3 regions of the Nitrogeniibacter aestuarii genome follow, and region 3 is predicted to be linked to each of the others. Evidence: predicted binding sites of a transcription regulator. Region 3 holds the regulator's gene; each other region holds the start of a gene.
What was found. The regulator FliA, encoded in region 3, starts transcription of late flagellar genes. The targets are predictions, from matches to a motif close to CTAAAGTTNNNNNNNNNNNNGCCGNTA.
Positions count from the first base shown of each region.

Region 1: J0W34_RS07720 (flagellin N-terminal helical domain-containing protein) is a predicted target of FliA. The motif match lies at 3,257-3,283, and genes of this name have one in related genera.
Region 2: motA (flagellar motor stator protein MotA) is a predicted target of FliA. The motif match lies at 1,992-2,018, and genes of this name have one in related genera.

Region 1 is NZ_CP071321.1:1,662,214-1,667,627, reverse strand. Features, by position in the region: gene J0W34_RS07725 (glycosyltransferase) at 1-3,071, shown strand, start outside; gene J0W34_RS07720 (flagellin N-terminal helical domain-containing protein) at 3,351-4,139, shown strand; gene J0W34_RS07715 (flagellin N-terminal helical domain-containing protein) at 4,245-5,036, shown strand; gene J0W34_RS07710 (flagellar protein FlaG) at 5,129-5,414, shown strand, end outside.
Region 2 is NZ_CP071321.1:2,806,879-2,812,292, forward strand. Features, by position in the region: gene motB (flagellar motor protein MotB) at 1-1,021, opposite strand, end outside; gene motA (flagellar motor stator protein MotA) at 1,047-1,901, opposite strand; gene flhC (flagellar transcriptional regulator FlhC) at 2,163-2,720, opposite strand; gene flhD (flagellar transcriptional regulator FlhD) at 2,739-3,056, opposite strand; gene J0W34_RS12995 (putative bifunctional diguanylate cyclase/phosphodiesterase) at 3,222-4,964, opposite strand; gene J0W34_RS13000 (GGDEF domain-containing response regulator) at 5,016-5,414, opposite strand, start outside.
Region 3 is NZ_CP071321.1:2,940,400-2,945,813, reverse strand. Features, by position in the region: gene flhF (flagellar biosynthesis protein FlhF) at 1-1,323, shown strand, start outside; gene J0W34_RS13665 (MinD/ParA family ATP-binding protein) at 1,325-2,119, shown strand; gene J0W34_RS13660 (RNA polymerase sigma factor FliA) at 2,264-3,031, shown strand; gene J0W34_RS13655 (flagellar motor protein) at 3,057-3,797, shown strand; gene J0W34_RS13650 (ArsR/SmtB family transcription factor) at 3,863-4,207, shown strand; gene J0W34_RS13645 (arsenate reductase ArsC) at 4,215-4,712, shown strand; gene arsB (ACR3 family arsenite efflux transporter) at 4,709-5,414, shown strand, end outside.

The DNA of each region.
Region 1 (5,414 bases), 1.3 Mb from region 3:
GCCGTCATGCCGAAGGCAACGCGCTGCGCAGTGCGGTCCTGACACAGAGCGGCTGCATCGAAGACTACGCACAGCATTGGCGATCGGTGTTCGTACCGGCGACGGATCAAGCCGCCCCGGCGCCACTGACGGCCGAGCCCGAGACCGTACGCCGGGCGCTTGCCTCGGTACTCGCCCCCTTGCTGGACGTTCCCCCCGTGCCGGTGCCGGCAGGGGCGCAGCAAAGCACCGCGGCGCCAGCACCCACACAGACGCCCCCCATCGCCAAGGCAAGCCCGGCCCAGCCCCAGGAGGCCGACGACAAGGACGAAGCCTTGGCCGCTGCGCGACGCGCGGTGATCGAAGCAGGCACCGCCGACGCGGCCTCTCGCCTGCTCGATGACGACTACGCCGACCTCCTGGCACGGCGCGCGCCCATGGACGCGGACATGCAGTTCATCGAAGCGCGGGTCGCCACCTGGGCGTCCACACCACACATCCAGGTGCTGACCGAGGCACGCCCGAGCGAATTCGAACTGCTCGCCAAGACGCTCGACAGCCTGGCCAACCAGCCCTATGGCCTGTGGCACCTTTCGGTCGTCTCAAGCGCACCCTGCCCCGATCCGGCCATCGCCGAGTTGCCCAATATCGACTGGATGGTGAGCAGCGACGCCAAACCCTGTTTCGACAGCCTCGTCGATGCCGCAGCGGCCCAGATCGTGGTCTACGTGCCCCCCGGCACCGTCCTCGACCCGCTGTGCCTGTGGCGCGTGGCCGACGCGTTCGAACATCAGCCCGGGTGGTTTGCGCTGTACACCGACGACGACGTGATGCGTGAGGACGACCGACGTGTCGAACCGCGATTCAAGCCGGATTTCAACCTCGACCTGCTGCGCAGCAGTGACTACATCGGTCCCCTCTGGATACGGACGTCGATCTGGGCATCCATGGGCGGCTTCAGCGCGCTGAGCGGTGCGCGGTTCTACGACCTCACCCTGCGCGCAGTGGACGCCGCCGGAGCCGACGCCATCGGGCATGTCGCCGACCCCCTGCTCAGTCTCCCGGTGTCCCCCTGCGTGCTGATTGCCGACGATCAGGGCGCGCAGGTGCTGGGCGCCCACCTGGAGCGCAACGGACTGCCCCACGCGATCCGCCCGGGGCCCCTGCATGGCTCATGGTGTGTGGACTACCAGCACGCGCAGCGCCCGGCGGTCGACATCATCATTCCCTACCGCGACCGGCTCGAATTCATGGAGCCGCTGGTCGACAGCCTGTTCGAACGGACCCACTGGCCGGATTTCCGCCTGATTCTGGTGGATGCGGACACCCAGGACGCGGATTGTGCCCGCTGGCTGGCCGACGTTTGCACCCGCCACGGGGCACGGATCAAGCATGTGCGTCTCGAAGGTCCGTGGAATCTGTCGCGCCTGTTCAACGCCGGCGCGGCGCAGGCCGATGCGCCGTACCTGGTCTTCCTGCAGCACGACACCCAGATCATCTCGACGCACTGGCTCGACACCCTCATGGCCGTGGCTCAACGCCCGGACGTGGCGGCGGTCGCACCCCGCCAGGCAAAGCCCGGCAAGGACGAACTCACCATGGCCGGCAGCATCTTCGGCCTCGAACCGGGCATCGCATCGCCCGAATCGGACGCGGTGTCGCTCAACTATCCGGGTTATCTTGGCCGACTGCAGCTGGTGCAGAACTTCAATGTGCTGGACAGCGCCTGCCTGCTCACCTCAAAGGCGCGTTTCGACGCCACGGGCGGGTTTGACGAGCACTACGGGCTGCGCGACGCCACCGTCGATCTGAGCGCCAGACTCGGGCGCAACGGTCGCCTGGTGTGGACGCCCAATACCACGATTGCCCATTACGACGTCGGTCTGCCGGCCATCGACACCACCGACGAGCGCGAGTACTTCAATCAGCGCAGCGAGCGCACACTCGGGCTTGCCCGCGAGCGCACGGATCTGCTCGACACCTACCTCCCCGCGCTCGCGCGCGATTCTGCGTGGAACCTCAATCTGCGTCTTGACGGAAGAATCATCACCCCCGACGCCAGCTTCGTCCCGCCCTGGCATGCCGTCCCCACGGATGTGGCCCATGTCGTGGCCGACGTCGTCCAGGGTGCCGGGGAGTTTCGCGCGGTGGCGCCTTTGCGGGCAGCGCGCCAGCAGGGCAAGGCGCAGGCGGCCATCATCGAGCCGCCTTCCCACGATCAGCGTCGCACCTTGAGTGTCATCGAACTGGCGCGGGCCGGCCGCATCGACAGCTTGCTGATTCACAATCCGACCACCAAACAGCAGGTCCCGTCGCTGCGCCAGATACGGACCCACCTGCCCGACCTGCCCATCATCGGGCTGCTCGACGACCTGTGCACGGCCGTCCCGCGCGAAAGCGACATGTTCGAGTTCTGGTCCCGCGAAACCCGCAGCTTCGTCCGTCAATGTCTGTCCATGTGTGATCGGCTGGTCGTGTCCACCGAGCCGCTGGCCGAATTTGCGCGCCACATGATCGACGACATCCGGGTGGTACCGAACCGGGTCGAATGGTCGCGCTGGGGTCATCTGAGCTCGCAACGCCAGACGGGGCCCAAGCCGAGGGTCGGCTGGGCCGGCGCGTTCCAGCACGCTGGCGACCTGGCGATCATCGAGGACGCGGTTCGCCAGACCAGCCAGGAAGTGGACTGGGTGTTCTTCGGCATGTGCCCCCCGTCCCTGCGCCCGTATATCAAGGAGCATCACGGCTGGGTGCCCTACGATGCCTACCCGGAAAAACTCGCCAGCCTGAATCTGGATCTGGCGGTCGCCCCCCTTGAGGCCAACCCCTTCAACGACGCCAAGAGCAATCTCCGGCTTCTCGACTACGGCATTCTGGGATGGCCCGTGGTGTGCTCCGATGTCACGCCATATCGCAGTGCACCCGTGACGCGCGTCACGGACGACACCGCGGCCTGGGTGGACGCCATACGCGCCCATGTGAGCGATCCGGACGCAGCACAGCGTGCTGGAGATGCATTGCGCGAGTGGGTCATCTCCGACTACATACTCGAAGAGCATGTTGATGACTGGCTCTCGCACCACCTGCCCTGAAACCCGCGCCACGTCTTGAAATTGCGACCGCCCACCGGGGCGGTCGCTTGCTTTCGGGCACCGTCGCCCCTTGCGGCAGCCGGGGCACTCACAGTGCTGAAAAGGTGCCATCACGCCTCGGGGCAGTGGAGCCACTTCCCTTTATGGCACAGGGTTTTACGGACTTTCTTGCCGGCAAAAATTGCCTTCAGTTTCACAACTTGCCGCCGTAGGTAGGGGCAAGAGCCACGGAACACACCGTCATCAAGTGCTCTTGCAGTCCTAATCAGGAGAAGAATCATGGCACAAGTCATCAACACAAACGTCTATTCGCTGAATGCACAGCGCAGCCTCAACCGGAACTCCGACACGCTCGCCACGTCGCTGCAGCGTCTGTCCTCCGGCCTGCGCGTCAACAGCGCCCGTGACGACGCAGCCGGCCTGGCAGTTGCCCAGCGCATGGAAGCTGACGCCCGCGGTCTGACGGTTGCGATGCGCAACGCCTCCGACGGCATTTCTTTCGCACAGACCGCTGACGGCGCTCTGTCGACCTCCGCAGACATGCTCCAGCGGATGCGCGAACTGGCAGTCCAGTCATTGAACGGCACGATCTCGGACACCGAGCGCGGCTACCTGAACTCGGAATTCACCGAGCTTCAGAGCGAAATGACCCGCTTGCAGGGCGCGGCAAAACTGAACAACCAGTCCGTGTTCAGTTCCTTCAGCTTCCAGGTGGGTGCCGCCTCCGGCGACACCATCTCCGCGACCTTCACCAGTGTGGCGGCACCGACCGGCAACATCAGCACTTCGACGGCTGCCGGCACGGCAATTTCTGCCATCGACACCGCACTGAACAGCGTGGCCTCCAACCGCGCCACCATCGGTGGTGTGATGGGTCGCCTCGGGTTCTCCATCCAGCAGCTCGAGACGGCACGCGAGAATCAGTACGCTGCACGTAGCCGAATCATGGATGCGGATTTCGCCGCGGAAACGGCAAACCTCACACGGGCACAGATCTTGCAGCAGTCGGGTACAGCCATGGTGGCGCAAGCCAACAGCGTGCCGCAAAACGTCCTGTCCTTGCTGTAAGGGTCTCCCTCGCAGTGGATCGGGCGAACTGAAACCAGCAGGCCGGCGTGACACGAAAATGCAGTCACGCCGGCCTGTCGAAAAGCCCGACCACAGGAGATCGTCATGCCTCAGATCATCAACACCAACATCTATTCACTGAACGCCCAGCGTAACCTCAACCGCAGTCAGGACGGCCTGGCCACCTCACTGCAACGCCTGTCCTCCGGTTTGCGCGTCAATAGCGCCCGGGACGATGCAGCCGGTCTCGCGGTTGCTCAGCGAATGGAAGCCGATGCCCGTGGCCTCACCGTCGCCATGCGCAACGCCTCTGATGGCATTTCCTTCGCCCAGACCGCCGATGGCGCCCTGGGCACTTCCGCCGACATGCTTCAGCGCATGCGCGAACTGGCTGTCCAGTCATTGAACGGCACGATCTCGGATACCGAGCGCGGCTATCTGAACTCGGAATACGCCCAGCTCGATGCCGAACTGACCCGTCTGCAAGGCGCGGCCAAGCTGAACAACACCTCGGTGTTCAGCACCTTCAGCTTCCAGGTCGGCGCCGCCGCAGGCGACTCGATCAACGCAACCTTTGCCAGCACGGCGGCCCCCGGCGGTTCCATTGCGACCTCTGCCGGCGCAGCCACGGCCATCACGGCCATCGATACCGCGCTGAACACGATCGCATCGAACCGCGCCACCATCGGCGGTGTGATGGGACGTCTGACTTTCACCATCCAGCAGCTCGAGACGGCACGCGAAAACCAGTACGCCGCCCGCAGCCGAATCATGGATGCCGATTTTGCCGCGGAAACGGCCAACCTGACCCGCTCCCAGATCCTGCAGCAATCGGGAACTGCAATGGTGGCTCAGGCGAACGCCGTGCCGCAAAACGTACTGTCGCTGCTCGGCTAAGGCCGTGCGGCGGCATCACCGGCAAGTGCTGCCGGCACATTCGACCCGGGGCGGCGAAATTGCCCCCCGGAGCGTTGGGACAGGAGTAAGAGATGGCTATCCAATCGACTTCCATCACCAGCCCGCAGATCGTGAGTTCTGCGGCGCAGGCATCGGGGGCCGCCACCGTGCGGCAGCGCGACGCTGCGATGGCGCCGTCGGAGATCTCGCCCGATGTGGCCGCCCGGGAAGCACGCGCAGAAGCACGCGCCGCCGAAGCTGAAGCGAACGCAGCCGCCGCCGAAGAGTCCAACAAACAGGGGTTCGACCCCGAGAAGCTGAAAGAGGCCCTCGACCGTGCGCAAAGCGCGCTGCCCTCGCAGGCACGAGACATCGCGT
Region 2 (5,414 bases), 130 kb from region 3:
GCAGAACAGGCTCGGCAGCAGGCGCCAGTGAGGGCGCGATCGACGGTCGCAGGCCATCGCGAATCTGAGTGGCGCTGATCGGCTGTTGCTGACCGACCTGAACGTTTCGTGGGGCCCCGATCAGGCCTTCCTCCGTGCGTTTGTTGAGCACGATGATGCTGATGCGACGATTGGTCGGATCAAGCGGATCGTCGGGTTTGAGCGGAATCATGTCGGCCAGACCGACCACACGAATCACCTTGCCATCGTCGAGCCCGCCGGCCACCATTTCCCGCCGCGAGGCATTCGCACGATCGGCAGACAGCTCCCAGTTGGAGAAGCCCCGATCGCCGCCCGCGTACTGGCTCGCGTCAGTATGGCCCGAGAGACTGATCCGGTTATCAACGCTGTTGAGCGCCCGACCGATCGACTGCAGCAACTCCTTGGTGTAGGGCTGCAGACGCGCACTGGCCGAGGCAAACATGGGCCGGTTCTTTTCATCCACGATCTGGATGCGAAGCCCTTCGGTGGTCATGTCCATGAGCAACTGCTCGCGCATGGATCGCAAGGTGGAACTGGCTTCGATCAGCGCTTCGATCTGACCTTTCAGGTCGATCAGTTGGGCGCGCTCGCGCTGCTCGAACTCGCCATTGGATTCCACCACCACGGCGTCGGTCGACTTGGACTGATCCGCCGGATCGCGCGCCGCATCCAGGTTGATGCTCTTGCGCCCCTCGACATCGCCGCGCTTGACCTGCCCCACCGAGCGGGTGAGGTCTTCCCCGCCCCCCTTGATGATGCTGGAACTGTCACCCGAGCCGGAGCCGCCTTCCATTGAAACCTTGAGGGGATTCTGGAAAAACTCGGCGATGCCTTCCATATCGCCCTGGGCCGTCGAGCCGAGCAGCCACATGAGCAGGAAGAAGGCCATCATGGCGGTCACGAAGTCGGCGTAGGCGATCTTCCACGCCCCCCCGTGAGCGCCACCGCCGCCCTTCTTGATCTTCTTGACGACAATGGGTTGTTGGGTATCGTCACTCATGGTTACGTCCCGTCAGCCTCGCGCATCAACCCTTGCGACTCTTGACGTCTTCCTCCAGCTCGAGGAAGGTCGGACGATCACCGGAGAACAGCACCTTGCGGCCGAATTCGATGGCCACCTGCGGCGCGTAGCCGTTCATGCTGGCCAGCAGAACCACTTTCATGACCTCGTAGATCTTGCCGCTCTCCTCCACCTTCTGTTCCATCTGGCCGGCGATCGGCGCGACGAAACCGTAGGAGACGAGAATACCGAGGAAGGTACCGACCAGCGCACCACCGATCATCTTGCCGAGCACGGCCGGCGGCTGGCCCACCGAACCCATCACGTTCACCACGCCCATCACCGCCACCACGATACCGAAGGCAGGAACGGAGTCCGCGACCTTCGAGACCACATGTGCCGGGCCGTGAGCCTCCACATGGTGGGTCTCGATCTCCATGTCCATGAGGTTTTCAATCTCGAAGGCATTGAGGTTGCCGCCCACCATCATCCGCAGGTAGTCCGTGAGGAATTCACAGGCATGGTGGTCATGCAGGAAGTTGGGGTACTTGGAAAAGATGGCGCTGGCTTCCGCGTTTTCGATGTCCGCTTCGATGGACATCAGGCCTTCCTTTCGTACCTTCGAGAGAATCTCGTACATGAGCGCCAGAGCGTCCATGTAGTACTGCTTGTTATAGGGCGAGCCCTTGAGGACGCCGGGGAGTGCCGCGACCGTCCCCTTGATCGCCTTGATGCCGTTGCCCGCCACGAACCCCCCGATCATCAGCCCGACAATGGCGACGTATTCGGTCGGCACCCACAGGGCGGCCAGGGAGCCGTGCACCGCGTAGGTGCCCAGCGAAGCTGCAAGTACGATCACGTATCCGATGATGAGAAACATCGCCACAACCCTTGTTCTTCTGATCGATCAGGCGGTCGGTAGACCCTCTCCGGGGCGCACCTGCTGGCACGGCCCCGCCTTCCCTCCTGCTATCGACACTGCCACGCAAAACTTGAGCGCCCGAACAGGGAGAAGCCCCCGCCCAACGGGGCATCCAGCATGGTGCGCACGGTCCCGATGCGTATGCCCGGATACTGGCGGGCAAAAAAAAACCGCCGGTGGAACCGGCGGTATGGAACCCCTTGCTGAGCAAGGAGGAGGTCAGACCATGGCAGTACTACGATCAGCTGCAGTTGCCTTCTTGGAGCGGCGACCCTTTCCGGCCCGCGAAGGCATGTTGCAAAGACCACATACGTATTCATGCGTCGGGTCATACGCATGCGCGACGTATTTACCACCGCAGCACGTGCAGGTGGCCTCTTGCAGCAAGTCGGCATCGAAGAAGCGCACCAGCGTCCACGCACGGGTGAGGCTGAGCACATCTTCCAGTCCCTCGGCCTCGATCTGATTCATGTACAGGCGGTAGGCCTTGAGAATCGCATCCAGGTCGGGGAGCCCTGCCGTGTCCTTCATGAATCTGAAGTAGGACATGAACAGGGACGAGTGAACATTCGGCTGCCAGGTCATGAACCAGTCGGTCGAGAACGGCAGCATGCCCTTGGGGGGCGAAACACCACGAACTTCCTTGTACAGCTTGAGCAGGCGTTCGCGGGAGAGTTTGGTTTCCGATTCGAGCATCTGCATGCGTGCACCGAGGCGGATCATGTCCACCGCACGCTGGATGTCTTCGGCTTCGGCCAGGACGCTTTTATTACGCATGGGTTCGACTCCGCGTGATCAGGCCAGTCTTTCGACCGGCTGTCCGGCAGCAAGAATGGCGGCATGGAGCGCCGAGGTCGACGCGTCACGGCCCTTGCCTGTGAGCATGTCGAGCAAGGCGGTATCGTCGAAGCGGAAACGGCACAGGACCATCTGGGTACCGGCCATGCGCGCGATCTGGGAGGTGGAGAGACCTTCGATCAACTCGGCCACTTCGGCCGAGATACCGAGGCGGAACATGGCTTCTTCGCGATCCTCGCGAACCATCTGCTGGGCCAGCATCAGGTAGGCGAGATTCAGCTCCCTGATTTCTTCCTGCATGTCCATGCTATTCATCTAGACCTCCGGGCGTCACGCGTTGTTCGCGTTTGTCTTCATCGTGGGGGTCATTGTGCTGGCAGGCAAAAAGTAACGGTATCGGCGGGGTTTGTAAGATGACGTAACAAGCGTCTTACCCCTTGATGTAAGAACTTGTCCTACACGATGCCTGATACCAGTGGGTCAGCCGGCGCCTTGCTGAGCCTCGAGTCGCTCCAGCAGGAGGGAAGACTGCATGGGTTTTCCGAAGTAATAGCCCTGGAAGAACTCGCAGTGCTCGCGCCGCAGGATCTCGACCTGGGCCTCGCTCTCGACGCCTTCGGCAATGGTCGATCGGCGCATGCTGTGCGCCAGGGCGATGATGGCCCGCACGATGGCCGCGTCCTCCTCGTCGGTGGTCAGATCGCGCACGAAGGACTGGTCGATCTTGATCACGTCGATGGGAAAGCGCTTGAGGTAGGACAACGACGAGTAACCGGTGCCGAAGTCATCCACCGAAATGCGCACCCCCATGTTGTGAAGCGCGCGCAGCATGCCGGCAGTGGATTCGGCGTCCTGCATCAGGGAGGATTCGGTGATCTCCAGCATCAGGCTTTCGGCCCGCAGGCGCGTCTGGCGCAAGGTGTCCCGCACCGTTTCGAGCAACTTCGGTTGCGCGAACTGGATGGCCGACACGTTGATCGACACATGCATGTCGGTGAAACCGGCCTGGTGCCACAAGCGGCAGCAGCGAGCCGCCTCGCGCATCACCCATTCGCCAATGTCGACGATCAGTCCGGATTCATCGGCAATGGAAATGAATCGGTCAGGCGGAATCCGGCCCAGTCGCGGATGATTCCAGCGCACCAGCGCCTCGGCACTGACAATGCGCCCGCTCGCCGCATCCATGACCGGTTGAAACTCGAGAAACAGCTCGCTGCGCTCCACCGCGTGACGCAGATCCGCCTCAAGCGCGACCCGCTCGGCAGAGGCCGTGTTCATGGCCCGATCATAGAAGCGATAGGCATTGCCCCCGCCCTGCTTTGCCTTGGCGCTCGCGGTCTCCGCGTGCATCAGCAAATCGTAGATCTGCGTGCCATCGGTTGGCACCAGCGAGATGCCGATACTGGGGGTGAGAAACAGTTCGATGCCGTCTTTGACAAAAGGCGCCTCGAAGGCTTTCATGATCCAGCGGGCGAACACCTCGGCACTGGCGCGCTCGCCGATGCCCGGCACGAACACGCCAAAGGCGTTGCCTCCCAGGCGCGCCAGGATCACGTCGGCATTGAGCACTTCGTCGAGCCGCAGGCTGACCTGACGCAGCACCTCGTTGCCGGCCTCCCAGCCAAAGCTGGCATTCACACGCAAGAAGCGGTCGATGTCCACCGTCAGCAGCGCCCCGCGTGCCGAGCGCCCACGCTCGGCAGCCTCATCGAGCCAGGCGGACACACGCTCGCAGAACATGTGCTGGTTGGGCAGGCCCGTCAGCTTGTCGAAGTTGGCCAGGCGCTGGATGCGGTCGTCAGCCTGGCGGGCTGCACGACGCGCTTCGGCACCGCGCAGTTCGCGTTCGATGACCGGCACGAGACGCTCGTAGCGCCCCTTTTCGATCACATCGTGCACGCCGTCGTACATGGCCGAGGTGGCCAGTTCGTCGGCAATATGCCCCGAATGGATGATGAAGGGAATGTCGCGGCCGCTGTGTTTGAGCACCTCATAGGCCCCCAGCGCGTCGAACCCCGGCATGTTGTGATCGGAGATCACCAGATCCCAGGTGTCGTCGGTGAGTGCGGCCGCCATGTCGAGCGGATTGTCCACGCGTCGATAGTCGATGACCACGCCCCGCTGCCCCAGCTCAGCCTTGAGCAGATAGGCATCGTCTTCCGAATCGTCCACGATCAGCGCGTGGATCGGATCTTCCAACTTGGGAGCGAGGTTGTAACTCATTTACACATACCGGTGAAGCGAACGGACGGCCTTTGGAAAATTAGCGGCGCGTCATATCTGTTCTTGAGCCTTTGGCGTACCGTCCGTCGCCGAATCAACGACGGACAGCTGAGGCGCTGCGCCGGGTGCGTGTTGCACCGTCGCCACCTGATTCCGGCCCTGAGCCTTGGCCACGTAAGCGCCCTGATCCGCACGCTTGATCATGGCATCGGCGTCCGCCATGCTGCTGTCGCGCTGCGCCACGCCGACGCTGATGGAGGTGCGCAGTCGCAACCCATTGACGGACACTTCGTTGGCATGGACCGCCAGCCTGATGCGCTCGGCGCATCGCATGGCGGCCTGCAGATCGGTGTCCGGGCACAACACCAGGAACTCGTCCCCCCCGGTCCGCGCCACCACGTCCTGGGATCTCAAGCTGGCATTGATGCCCGCCGAGGCATGTTTGAGCAC
Region 3 (5,414 bases):
CCGAAGCCCGCGCCCAAGCCCAGGGTTCAGGCACCGGTTGCCCCGGTGGCCGTTCAGGTGGACGAGCAGGAGGCGGACGATGGGGATTACCGTCTTCAGCTCAGTGCCGCGCGTCGACGCCCGACACCTCAGCGTCCGACACCTCAAAGCGCAGCCCCTGAAGGGCGTGTGATTCGCCCGTTCAATCCGCCGCGAATCGAATCTGCGCGCGCCGATGCGAAGCGCCCCACGCTGGCTGAGCGCGCTGCGGCACAGGATGTCGAGTCGAAAGCGGCCCAGCGCTCCGGCAGCGATATGCAGCGGCCGGTAGCGGCCAGACCGGCGGCGAATCCGAGCAACGTTGAGCCGAAAGGCTTTGAGGAGTCCGCGCGGATTCGCGAGCTTCAGGCCGCCAACAAGCAGCTCATGGAAGAGATGGCCGGCATTCGGGGCATGCTCGAGCGTCAGCTTGCGGCCTTTGCCTGGGGCGAGCAGGGCCGTCAGGCGCCGGCGCGCACCCGCATGGTCGGTGAATTGCTCGAATGCGGTTTTTCAGCCCAACTGGCCCGCACCCTGTGTGAAGCGGTGGAGGCCGAGGCCGAGCTGGCGGCTGCGCGCAATGCCGTCAAGACGGCGCTCAATCGCAGCCTTCGTGCCATGTCGAATGACGCAGACGTCATCGACCGGGGTGGCGTATATGCGCTGGTCGGCCCGACCGGCGTCGGAAAAACCACCACGGCGGCCAAGCTCGCTGCCCGCTGCGTGGTGCGACATGGTGCCGACAAACTGGCCCTGATTACCACCGATGGCTACCGGATCGGAGCGCACGAGCAGCTGCGCATCTACGGCCGCATTCTGGGGGTGCCGGTGCACGTGGTGCGCGATGCGGCGGATCTGCGTCAGACACTGGCTGAACTGAAGAACAAGCACATGGTGCTGATCGACACGGTCGGCATGAGCCAGCGTGACCGCATGGTGGCCGAGCAAGCCGCCATGTTGTTGGGCGCCGGTAACGTCAAGCGGCTGCTGCTGCTCAATGCCACCAGCCGCGGCGACACGCTCGATGATGTGGTGCGTGCCTACGACGGCCCCGATCTGGCTGGTTGCATTCTCACCAAGGTGGATGAAGCCGCCTCATTGGCACCGGCCATCGACGTGGCAGTGCGCAACGACCTGGAAGTGTTCTACGTGGCCAATGGTCAGCGGGTGCCAGAAGATCTGCATCTGCCCAACCGCGCCTACTTGCTGCACCGGGCCCTCAAGGCCGTGGATGGCGACTCTCCCTATCACCTCAAGGGAGACGAAGCGGGATTGCTGATGGCCGGCGCCGGCCTGGGAGCCTGACATGATCGACGGCCGTGAAGATCAGGCAGCCGGCCTGCGTCGGCTGTTCAGAAAATCGCCGCCCACCGTGGTGGCCATGTTTGCCACGGGGCACAAGGCGCAGCTGTCCGCTGCCCGTGCGGTCACCGAGATCGGCAAGCAGGCGCATCGCGTGCTGGTGCTTGATGAAGCGGCGGGTGAAGCCAGTCTGGCGGATATCTGGGGCCATGCGCCGGCCAAAGACCTGTTGCACGTACTTGATGAGCGCGAGACGGTCGATGGCCTCGTGCTGCCCGTCGAGGGGCTGATGGGGCGTTTGCCCATCACCGCGGCGGCCATGGCCATGCCTTTGCTCGATGACGAGCGACGGGCCAGTCTGCTCGGCACCATCCGCCATCTGCAGCGGCGCACGCGATTCATGATGGTTCACGCCTCACCCGCGAGTCTGGATGCGCCGTCGCCTTTCGTGTTTGCAGCCCCCAAACGGCTGGTTGTCGTCGAAGCCAGCGGTCGTGGCGTCACCGAGGCCTACGCGTGCATCAAATCTCTCGCTGCGCTTGGCGCAGGTGCGGTGCATGTGGCCGTGGCGCGCGCCAAGGATCGCGCCGACGCGCGCAGCATGTTTGCCCGTCTTGAAGATCTCGTTCGCGCACGGGTGGGCATCCCCCTGGCGTGGGCCGGTGAAATCGAACGCGATGCGCTGGCGGACGCCTTGTTGCACGATGCCGGGCGTATGCCGCCGGCCGAAGCGGAGGCGGCCTTCCTGCGCCGGCTTCAAGGCTGGAAGCAGGGCGGATTGCAGTCGGCGCGCATGTGAATGGGAAATACGGGGAATAAATCGCCTTTTTCCACCCGTCGGTTTGCCGGGCAATGCGGAAAATGGGAACCATCGGGCTTCATGGCTTATGCCGCGAAGCGGTTTGAGCCCCCCACAGGGCATTGAGAAAAGACAGGTCAGCGAATGTATACCGCATCCGGCACTCTCGATCGGGACCAACTGGTGACGCACTATGCACCGCTGGTCAAGCGCATCGCCTATCACCTGATGGCCAAATTGCCGGCCAGTGTGCAGGTGGATGACATCATCCAGAACGGCATGATTGGCCTCCTGGACGCCATCAGTCGCTACGAAGAAGGCTTGGGCGCCCAGTTCGAAACCTATGCGGTGCAGCGTATCCGCGGATCGATGCTCGACGGCCTGCGTGAAAACGACTGGTTGCCGCGCAGCCTGCGTCGCGACATGCGTCGGATCGAAGGCGCCATCCACGAGCTTGAACAGACACACGGTCGTCCGCCGACGGAGAAGGAACTGGCCGACGCCATGGACATGACCCTGCCCGAGTATCAGAAGATGCTGCAGGACGCACGCGGGCATCAGCTGGTGTATTTCGAAGATTTCACCGAAGGCAGCGATGACGACTTTCTTGAGCGTCACGCCGCCGGGCATGAAGGCGACCCGCTGGATGCCTTGCTCGACCAGAACATGCGTGATGTGCTCGTTCAGGCCATTGACGATCTGCCCGAGCGCGAAAAGCTGGTCATGGGCCTGTATTACGAGGAAGACCTCAACCTGCGCGAGATCGGCGAAGTGCTGGGTGTGTCCGAGTCCCGCGTGTGCCAGTTGCACAGTCAGGCGGTCGCGCGCCTTCGTTCCCGCATTCACGGCACCAAGGCAGCGCCCAAGGCCCGCCGTGGCCGTCCGCCCAAGAGTGCCACCAAGGCGGCTTGAGCGGAGGCTCTGAACCCACGTGCGTATGGACAGCATCAGCCTCATCGGCCTGACCATCGGCATTGCCGCCATTCTTGTGGGGCAGATGCTCGAAGGGGGTCACATCAGCTCCCTGGTTCAACCCACGGCCTTCATGATCGTCATTGGCGGCACCCTGGGCGCCGTCATGCTGCAAAGTCCGTTGCGTGTGTTCAAGGACGGCATGCGCATGATCAAGTGGATTTTCGTTCCGCCCGAATCATCCCATCAGCAGCTGATCGAACAGATCGTCGGCTGGAGCAACGTGGCTCGCCGCGAAGGCCTGCTGGCGCTTGAAAACCAGATGGAACTGGTGGAAGACCCGTTTGCCAAGAAAGGCATCGAACTGCTCATCGACGGTATGGAGCCTGACCGTCTGCGGGAGGTGCTCGAGGTCGAAATCGATGCCTGGGAGTCGCGCATGAAGCTGGGCGCCCGCATCTGGGAAGCCGCGGGCGGCTACGCACCCACGATCGGCATTCTCGGGGCCGTGATGGGGCTCATCCATGTGATGGAAAATCTCTCCGACCCGGCCAAGCTCGGGTCGGGCATTGCGGTCGCGTTCGTGGCGACCATCTATGGTGTCGGATCTGCCAACCTGGTGTTTCTGCCGGCGGCCAAGAAGCTGTTGGCCCATGTCAGCACCCTGGTGTCGATGAAGGAGCTGTTTCTCGATGGACTGGTGGGAATTGCGAATGGCGACAATCCCCGCATTATCGAGCGGCGGCTCCAGGGTTACGACGTCTGAAGAGAAGCGCATGAGTTACAAACGACGGTCACACGACCGTCGTTTTTTATTGGTAGAATATTTCAATGATTATTGAAACGTTCACCACCGAAAGCGCAGTCCCCGCGCTCACTGCTCTGGCTCAGCCGACGCGTCTGGCGGTTTTTCGCCTGCTTGTGCGCCATGGGCGCGCGGGGCTGCTCGCTGGCGAGTTGGCCAGCCAGCTTGACGTTGCGCCCAACGCCTTGTCATTTCATCTCAAGTCCTTGGCTCAGGCGGGCCTGGTCTCCTCGGCGAACGAAGGTCGGCATGTGCGCTACGCGGCCAACGTGGACACCATGCAGCAACTCATCGAATTTCTCAGTGCCGAATGCTGTCAGGGCAATCCTCAAGCCTGCTTCGGCGAATCCACGATTTCCTCAAAGTGTTGATGTCCTCATGAACGTACTGATTCTGTGCACGGGTAATTCAGCCCGTTCCATTCTTGCCGAGGCGCTGCTCAATGCCATGGCGCAAGGCCGTATGCAGGCCTATAGCGCCGGTAGCGACCCTACCGGCAAGGTCAATCCGCTGGCGCTTGAAGTGCTCGCGATGGAGGGGATTCCCACCGATGGACTGTCGAGCAAGTCCTGGGACGCGTTTTCCGAGAGCGATGCGCCCGCCATGGATCTGATCATCACCGTGTGCAACAACGCCGCTGGCGAGGCCTGCCCGGTCTGGCCGGGCGCCCCCTTGAGAGCGCACTGGGGTTTGCCGGATCCGGCTGCGGTGCAAGGCGACGACGAGATACGGCTCAAGGCCTTTCTCGACACGGCCCAGGCGCTGCGCAAGCGGTTTGCACGCCTGCTGGGTCTGCCTGAGGATGTGATTGCCGACCGGGGCGCGCTGCAGCAGCAACTCGACAGTATCGGTCTGATGGAAGAGGGGGCCGTATGAGCGCGCAATGCGATGTGGTCGGTCGCCAGGCGGCCGGCGCTTCCATCGGCTTCTTCGAGCGCTACCTCACCGTGTGGGTCGCCCTGTGCATGGTTGCCGGAACCCTCCTTGGGCTGATGCTGCCCGGGCCCTTCGAGGCGCTGGGGCGTCTCGAGATCGCCCAGGTGAATCTGCCGGTCGGGTTGCTGATCTGGGTGATGATCATCCCGATGTTGATCAAGATCGACTTCGGCGCCCTGCACGAAGTGCGTCAGCATGCCTGCGGCATGGGGGTGACCCTGTTCGTCAATTGGGCGGTCAAGCCGTTTTCCATGGCGCTGTTCGGCTGGCTGTTCATTCGTCACGTGTTTGCGCCCTGGTTGCCCGCAGAGCAGCTCGACAGCTACATCGCCGGGCTGATTCTCCTGGGGGCTGCGCCCTGTACCGCCATGGTGTTCGTGTGGAGTAACCTGTGCCGGGGCAACGCCAACTTTACGCTCACCCAGGTGGCGCTCAACGATCTGGTGATGGTGTTTGCCTTTGCGCCGATTGTTGCGCTGCTGTTGGGCGTATCGGCCATTCCCGTGCCCTGGGATACCTTGCTGTTGTCCGTGGTCATGTACATCGTCATTCCGCTGGCCATCGCGCAGGCGATTCGTCACACGCTGCTCAAGAAAGGCGAAGCCAATCTGAAGGCCGCGCTTGACCGCTTTTCACCGTTTT